DNA from 2 places in the Mesorhizobium opportunistum WSM2075 genome. Region 1 is predicted to be linked to the other one. Evidence: riboswitches for the same ligand, from Rfam matches in the RefSeq annotation. Region 1 holds a riboswitch; the other holds the start of a gene.
The links. A riboswitch is a leader RNA that binds a small molecule or an ion and turns the genes downstream of it on or off. The one in region 1 is predicted to bind cobalamin.
Positions count from the first base shown of each region.

Region 2: another riboswitch for cobalamin. It lies ahead of MESOP_RS18205 (DUF1636 family protein); the one in region 1 lies ahead of MESOP_RS01880 (aromatic ring-hydroxylating oxygenase subunit alpha).

Region 1 covers NC_015675.1:417,243-421,449, forward strand. The annotation lists gene MESOP_RS01865 (DUF680 domain-containing protein) at 1-54, opposite strand, end outside; gene MESOP_RS01870 (DUF680 domain-containing protein) at 122-328, opposite strand; gene MESOP_RS01875 (DUF680 domain-containing protein) at 407-622, opposite strand; cobalamin riboswitch at 1,114-1,315, shown strand; gene MESOP_RS01880 (aromatic ring-hydroxylating oxygenase subunit alpha) at 1,430-2,677, shown strand; gene MESOP_RS01885 (FAD-binding oxidoreductase) at 2,735-3,835, shown strand; gene MESOP_RS01890 (PqqD family peptide modification chaperone) at 3,982-4,207, shown strand, end outside.
Region 2 covers NC_015675.1:3,788,696-3,792,902, reverse strand. The annotation lists gene MESOP_RS18210 (winged helix-turn-helix domain-containing protein) at 191-1,390, shown strand; cobalamin riboswitch at 1,420-1,624, shown strand; gene MESOP_RS18205 (DUF1636 family protein) at 1,663-2,091, shown strand; gene cobW (cobalamin biosynthesis protein CobW) at 2,094-3,146, shown strand; gene MESOP_RS18195 (cobaltochelatase subunit CobN) at 3,163-4,207, shown strand, end outside.

The DNA of each region.
Region 1 (4,207 bases):
GGCGCCGCCGGAAACGGCCAGGACGGCGGCGGCAGCAAGGATGATCTTCTTCATTTCAAGTCTCCTGAAGTCTCGAATTCCGCGGCAGCGGCGGGCAAACCCGCCGTTGCCGGGTCGGCTGTTAGTTGTTGCCGAAGAGGTTGTGGTCGGCGCCGAAGACAGGCTTCTGGTCAGCCGGTTCCGACTTCTTGGTCGAAGCCGTGTACGAGTTGTCGGTCGAAGTCACGGCAGGCTGGTTGGCGCCATTGGAGCCATAGTTGTCGCTGCCGGCGAAAGCGCCGCCGGAAACGGCCAGGACGGCGGCGGCAGCAAGGATGATCTTCTTCATTTCAAGTCTCCTGAATTTTGATGAATTTTTGAGTTCGCCAGGACGGCGGGCAAGCCGCCGTCAACTGGCGATCAGCCGTTAGTGGTTACCGAAGAGGTTGTGGTCGGCACCCTGGACAGGCGTCTGAGCAGCCGGTTCCGACTTCTTGACCGAAGCGGTGTACGAGCTGTCGACGGCAGTGGCTGCAGGGGTCGCATTCGAACCGTAATGGTCCGAACTATAATGGTCGCTACCAGCGAAGGCGCTGCCGGAAATGGCCAGAAGGGCGGCGGCAGTGAGAATGATCTTTTTCATTTTGGGTACTCCAGTATTTTTCCGTCCGTCTAGCGGCGTGTCTTGGGATGAAATCGCGTCGTTCGGACAGCCCCGATGTGGGAAAGCCAGATGGTCGTTTCCAATCACGAAGTTGTTCCGCGTGGACCATGAATCCACCACTTGAAATTGTACCACCGGCTTCCACATCAATTTTTTTCTTTTTGATATCAATCGATTAGATAAGACCAAGGGAGCCATCACCAACTGTGTCGGAGGTCCAGCGTTCACAACGTCCTGCACGCACCGTCAACAGAAACGAACCGTTCGGTTCGATTTTAGACTCCGCTAATAGTCACTTTTCGAAACTGTTAACCTTTTTCGGCTCCGGCCAAGGATCAAAAAACAACGTTTGGCGTGCTGGCGACGAGCCGGTTTCAAAGGTCGCGATCCTTGTCCAGACGACTTGCATGCGTGTCGCGCCGCATGGATGCGATGTCGTTTTCATGCCGACGCCGCGATGCGTGCCGTGATTAGATCACGCCATCTCAGGTGCCGCTTCGTGACGACGGAGTGGAGAATTGGGAAGCCGGTCAGAATCCGGCGCTGCCCCCGCAACGGTGGTGGAGTTCAAGTCGCAACGGGAGACCACTGGGCGAAAGCCTGGGAAGGTGTCGCGATGGTCCGCAAGGACGACTCCAGAGCCCGGAAACCAGCCCGAGATTGCTAGAACTCGACTGATCGCGGTGGGCGGTCAAGGGGCGGATGATGCATGCCCGGTTGTCGCCGGCCTGCGTCCGATCCTTCCTCCATCACCACCAGTTCAGTCCTTGGGTATGAGGACAGGACATGGATGCTCGCAACGACATGCTGAGGCTCTTGAACAGCCGCAGACAGGGCTTTTCGCTGGAACAGCCCTTTTACACCGATCCGGACTACTTCAAGCTCGACATGGAGCTGATCTGGTATCGCGACTGGCTGTTCATCGGCCATGATTGCGAGTTGCCCAGGCCAGGCAGCTTCATCACCGTGCAGATCGGCGACTATCCGGTCGTGCTGGTGCGCGATCAGCAGGGCAAGATCAACGCCTTCCACAATTCCTGCCGCCATCGCGGCAGCCGCGTCTGCAATACCGACAAGGGCATGGCCGCCAAACTGGTCTGCCCCTACCACCAGTGGACCTATGAGCTGGATGGCCGCCTGCTGTTCGCCCGCCAGATGGCCGAGGGTTTCGACAAGAGCCAGTTCGGGCTGAAGCCGGTCGCCTGCGAAAGCGTCGCCGGCTATATCTTCATCTGCCTGGCGAAGGAGCCGGCCGACTTCGCGCCGATGCGGGCGATGATCGAACCCTACCTCAAGCCGCACCGGCTCGGCGAGGCGAAGATCGCCTTCGAGAGCACGATCATCGAGAAGGGCAACTGGAAGCTCGTCTGGGAAAACAACCGCGAGTGCTATCATTGCGCGGGCAATCACCCGGAATTGTGCAAGACATTCCCGGAAGCACCGACCGTGACCGGCGTGCAGGGCGCCGACAGCGATCCGGAGATGCTGGCGCACTGGGCGAAATGCGAGGCGGCCGGCCTGCCGAGCAAGTTCCGCATCGATCCGGCCGGACAGTATCGCGCCACCCGTGCGCCGCTGCTGCGCGATGCCGTCAGCTACACGATGAACGGCAAGCGGGCGGTGAGGAAGAACCTCTCCGACAGCGTCTCGGCCGACCGCATCGGCACCTTGATGCACTATCACTACCCGACGACATGGAACCATATCCTCATCGACCATGCCGTGACCTTCCGCGTGCTGCCGATCAGCGCCACGGAAACCGCCGTGACGACCAAATGGCTGGTCCACAAGGATGCGGTCGAGGGCGTCGACTACGATCTCGCCGAACTCACCCATGTGTGGACCGAGACCAACGACCAGGACCGCCGCATCGTCGAAGAGAACGCCTTCGGCATCCTGTCACCAGCCTATGAGCCCGGCCCTTATTCGGAGTTGCACGAGGGAGGCGTCATCCAGTTCGTCGACTGGTACGCCCGCTTCATCGGTCCGCGCCTTGCCGAAGACGGCAAGCCGGCGCTGCGCAGCGTCGCGTGAGCTCATGTTGCCCAAACACGACATGAGCCGGGCAAGAAGGACCAGAGGATGAATGCGATGACCGATCTTGGCCTCTATCGCCATCTCGACCAGATGGCGCCGTGGAACGACCGGCTCCAGGTGCTGGAAGTGATCGGCGTCAGCGATGAGGCGCCCGACGTGAAGACCTTCACCTTCCGGTCCGACAACCAGACCTGGTTCCGCTACAAGCCGGGCCAGTTCGTGACGCTGGAGCTGCCGACTTCGGACGGGCCGCTGATGCGCACCTACACGCTGTCATCGTCACCGTCGCGGCCATTCTCGATCGCGGTGACGGTAAAGGCGCAGGCCGGCAGCATCGGCACGCGCTGGATGTTCGATCATCTGGTGCCCGGCTCGCACGTCAAGGCCTATGGGCCGGCAGGCGATTTCTCGCTGCACAGCCATCCGGCGGCCAAATATCTATTCATCTCGGCCGGTTCGGGCGTGACACCGATGATGTCGATGCTGCGCTGGCTGAACGACTGCGCGCCCTGGACCGATGTCGGCTTCGTCAATTGCGCGCGGCGCGCGGAAGAGATCATCTTCCGCAAGGAGCTCGAACTGCTCGGCGGCCATATGCCCGGCCTGTCGCTCGGCTTCATGATCGAGGAGCGGTCGAGCCGCGAGGGCTGGTACGGCCATATGGGCCGCATCGACGCGATCCGGCTGCCATTGCTGGCGCCGGATTTCCGCGAGCGCGAAATCTTCTGCTGCGGCCCCGATCCCTTCATGCGCGCCGTGCGCGGCATGCTTGAAGCCGCCGGCTTCGACATGACGCAATACCATCAGGAGAGCTTTGCGGCCCCTGCCGTGGAGGAGGTCCCGGCGCCGTTCGCGGCGCCCGCGGAAGGCGGCACGGTTGTTCCGTTCGGAGCGGCAACGCCAATCCGCTTCTCGCTTTCGGAGGTCGACGCCGAATGCGTCGCCGGCCAGACGGTGCTGCAGACGGCGCGCGCTTCGGGCGTGCGGATTCCCGCCGCCTGCGAATTCGGCCTGTGCGGAACCTGCAAGGTGAAGAAGGTCTCCGGCCATGTCGAGATGAGCCACAATGGCGGCATCCTCGATCATGAGATCGACGACGGCTTCATCCTGGCCTGTTGCTCCAAGCCGCTGTCGGCACTGGAAATCGAGGCGTAGTCGGCAGGCAGGGCCTGCGGTCGCGCTCGCCGGGCCTGCGGGCATCTTGCCAAAAACCCTGCAAATGGTTAGACGCCTCTACAACGGTAGGGTTGACCGTGAGGGCCGACGATCATCTGCGCGGCCTGCTTCGGCGGGGAGCAAACATGAGACAATCCGGCATCTATGCCATAGCGAGCAAGGACATCGTCTTTGAATCCTTCGACGGCGAAGCCGTCGTTCTCGACCTGACGACGGGCAAATATTTCGGCTTCTCGGATTCAGGCAGCAGGCTTTGGGATGCGCTGTCGTCCGGCGTGCCTGCCTCCGAACTGGTCGGCGCCGCAACGGCAGCCGGCGCGCTGGGTGCCGCCGAGATTGACGGCTTTGTTT
Region 2 (4,207 bases), 3.4 Mb from region 1:
AGTCAAACCTTGTTCAAAAGGCGGTGCTGGACGGCATATACGGAGAAACTGGTCCGATACGCTCCTGTTTGATTTCCTTCGCTTTCTACTCCACTTTTCTCTCCTGACATGGATGCCGCCAAAACCCTGCTAGCATGGGCAGGAATCACCCATCAAACGACGGTCATCGAGTTACAAGAGTCGCATCCGAATGAAGGAAAAGATCTCGCTTGCCACCGCCCGGCGCGTCGCGCTCGCCGCTCAGGGTTTTCTCGACCCCCGCCCCAATGGCACGCCCGACCGCCGTCATTTCGCCCGCGTTCTGTCGCGTACCGGCCTGCTGCAGATCGATTCCGTAAGCGCGGTGGTGCGCGCGCATTACATGCCGCTCTATTCGCGCCTTGGCCCCTACCCGCTCGCTCTGCTCGACAACGCCGCCGTCACCCGCAAGCGCACGGTGTTCGAATACTGGGCGCACGAGGCCTCCTTCCTGCCGGTGGAGACCTGGCCGCTGATGCGCTGGCGCATGCAGCGCGCCGAGCAAGGCAAAGAGATGTATCTGGGGCTGGCCAAATGGGGCCGCGAGCACGCCGCCTATATAGAAGAGATCTACCGCGAGGTCGTCGCGCGCGGCCCGATCGCTGCTTCCGCGCTCGAAGGCCAGAAAGGCTCGGGCGGCTGGTGGGGCTGGAGCCACGCCAAGCATGCCTTCGAATGGCTGTTCTGGGCCGGGCGCATCACGACGGCGCACCGCCGCGGGTTCGAGCGCTTCTATGACCTGCCCGAGCGCGTGCTGCCGCAGGCGGTTCTCGACCTGCCCGTACCGGCCGCCGAGGACGCGCACCGCGAATTGCTGCGCATCTCCGCCCGCGCTCATGGCGTGGCGACATCAGGCGATTTGCGAGACTATTTCCGTTTGTCCCCCGCCGACATGAAGGGCCGCCTGGAGGAATTGGTCGAACTCGGTGAGCTGCTGCCGGTGCGCGTCGAAGGCTGGGATAAGCCCGCTTACCTGCACAAGGATGCCCGTCTGCCCAGGAAAATCGACGCCCGTGCCTTGCTGGCCCCGTTCGATCCTGTGGTCTTCGAACGCTCGCGCTCGGAACGGCTGTTCGATTTTCACTACCGCATCGAGATCTACACGCCGGCCGAAAAGCGCCAATATGGCTACTACGTCCTACCCTTCCTGCTCGGCGACAGGATCGTGGCGCGCGTCGACCTCAAGGCCGATCGGCCGGCGAGTGTGCTACGCGTCCACGCGGCCTATGCCGAGCCCAAGGCGCCAGCGGAAACCGCCGCCCAGCTTTTCGAGGAATTGAAGCAAATGCAGGGCTGGCTCGGGCTTGAGCGCATGGAAGTGACGCCCGCTGGCGACCTCGGACAGTCACTTGCCGACATCGCCATGTCGTAGGCCCGCGTTGACAGTCCTGCCCGCAACAGCCTAAATCCGCTCCAGACGGTCTCTTCTCTTCAATGAGAGGGGCTAAGAGGGAATGCGGTGCGGGATGAAAATCTCAAATCCGCGGCTGTCCCCGCAACTGTAAGCGACGAGCCAAGGCCGAAAGCCACTGGGAGTTCCCGGGAAGGCGGCTAACCAAGGCGATGACCCGCGAGCCAGGAGACCTGCCGTCTGCGACAACATAATCCGATCGCCCGGCGGGTTTCCGGGCAAGGAGCCGGTTTTTGGACCAGAACAGCAGTTTTTCGGCTGGCACAGCGGACAATTCGTCCGTCGACGGCGATGCCTTGGCCGGCGTCACCGTCGTCGTCTGCGCCTCGTGCCGTGACGAAACCGGCTCCGACGCCCATCCCCGCGCCGGCGAACTGCTGGCTGAGGATACGCGCAACGCCGCCTCGGGCGAAGATATCCGCGTCCGCACCGTCGAATGCCTCGGCAATTGCAAGCGCCGCCTCAGCGCCGCGATCCTCCGCGACGGCTGCTGGAGCTATGTCTTCGGCGATCTGACCACGGCTAGCGGCGCCGACCTTGTCACCGGCGCAAAGCTCTTCGCCACTTCCACCGACGGCCTCATCCCATGGCGTGGCCGGCCCGATAGCCTCAAGCGCGGCCTCGTTGCCCGCATCCCTCCTCTCGACATGCTGAAGGACTGACCATGACCGCTCCAGATTCGTCCGCCAACCTTTCCCGCGTTCCCTGCACCGTCGTCACCGGCTTTCTCGGCGCCGGCAAGACGACGCTGGTCCGCCATCTCCTGGAAAACGCCGGCGGCAAACGCATTGCCATCATCGTCAATGAGTTCGGCGACATCGGCATCGACGGCGAGATATTGAAGGGCTGCGGCATCGACACCTGCCCGGAGGAAAACATCGTCGAACTGGCCAATGGCTGCATCTGCTGCACCGTGGCCGACGATTTCGTGCCGGCGCTCGACCAAATCCTGGCGCTGTCGCCGAAGGTCGACCACATCCTGATCGAGACCTCGGGCCTCGCTCTGCCCAAGCCGCTGGTCCAGGCGTTTCAGTGGCCGACGGTGAAAAGCCGCGTCACGGTCGACGGCGTGATCGCCGTGGTCGATGGCCCGGCGCTGGCCGAAGGCCGCGTCGCCAACGACATGGACGCGCTGCAGGCGCAGCGCGCTCAGGATGAGAGCCTCGACCATGACGACCCGGTTGAGGAAGTGTTCGAGGACCAGATCGCCTGCGCCGACCTGATCATCCTGTCGAAGAGCGACCTGATGGACGCCGCAGGCTCAGCCCGCGCCAACGCCATCATCAACGAACACTCCGCCCGCGCCGTGAAGATCGTGCCGACCTCGCACGGCAAGGTCGATCCCTCCGTGCTGCTCGGCCTCGGCCTCGCCGTCGAGGATGACATCGAGAACCGCAAATCCCATCATGACGGCGCGTTCGACCACGAGCATGACGACTTCGACACCTTCATCGTCGACATTCCCTCGATCGCCAATCCCGACGAGCTGGCAAAACGCGTCGCCAACGCCGCCGAGCAGGAAAACGTGCTGCGCGTCAAAGGCTTCGTCGAGGTCGGCGGCAAGCCGATGCGGCTCTTGCTGCAGGCGGTCGGCCCGCGCGTCAATCATTACTATGACCGCGCCTGGACGGCCGAGGACGATCGTCGTTCGCGCCTCGTCGTCATCGGTCTCAAGGGGCTGAACCGCCCGGCCATCGAACGCATACTCGCCGGCTGATCTCGGACAGGCCGCGATGCACATCCTCACCACGACTTCCGCCTCGCTCGACGATCTCGCCGAGCCGGTCGACCTGCGGCAGACGCCGGCGGATATCGTGGCGCTGTCCTTCACCGACAGCGATCTGGCTGGACTGGCAGCGGCGTGGAAGGCCGACGCCGGCCGCTTGCCCTCGATGCGGCTCGCCGCACTGCGCGACCTGCGTCATCCCATGTCCGTCGACCTCTGGGTCGACAGCGTCGCCCGCCATGCCAAGATCATCCTCGTGCGCATCCTCGGCGGCCACGACTGGTGGCGCTACGGCTGCGACCAGCTCGCCGCGACCGCCCGCGCGCACGGCATAAAACTGGCGCTGCTGCCGGGTGAGAGCCACGACGAGGATCTCCGCCTCATCGAAGCCTCAACGCTGCCGCGCGAGGAGTTGGATAGCCTGCTCAGCTATTTCCGCGAGGGCGGCCCGGCCAATATGAGTGCGCTGGTGCGGAGGCTGGCGGGGCTGGCTGGGCAGGATGTGACGACTGTCGAACCGGTCGAAGTTCCAAAAGCCGGCTACTATGAGCCAAGTCGCGGCGTCGTCCCCCTCCCCCACGAGGGGAGGGTCCGGCCGCAGGCCGGGGGTGGGGTCCTCTCCGAAGCGCGCCGACTCAAGGAAACGTCGCCCCCGGTCGTACCGACCCCACCCGGCCCTGCGGGCCACCCTCCGCTCGAGGGGGAGGGAAACGCCACGCCAGTCATTCCCATCCTCTTCTACCGCTCGATGCTGCTAGCCGCCGATGTCGCGCCGATCGATGCCCTTTTCGAAGCACTCACCCAACGCGGCATAACCCCCGTCCCGATCTTCGTCTCCAGCCTCAAGGACCCGGCATCCCTGGCCTTCGTGGAAACCGCGCTTGCCACGCTGAAACCCGCCGCCATCATCACCGCGACCGCCTTTGCCTCCGGCGCCGAACCCGGCGTCGAAACCCTGTTCGACCGCGCCGGCGTGCCCGTCTTCCAAGTCATCGTCGCCACCACCCGCCACGACGTCTGGGAAAACAACCAGCGTGGCCTGGCACCCGCCG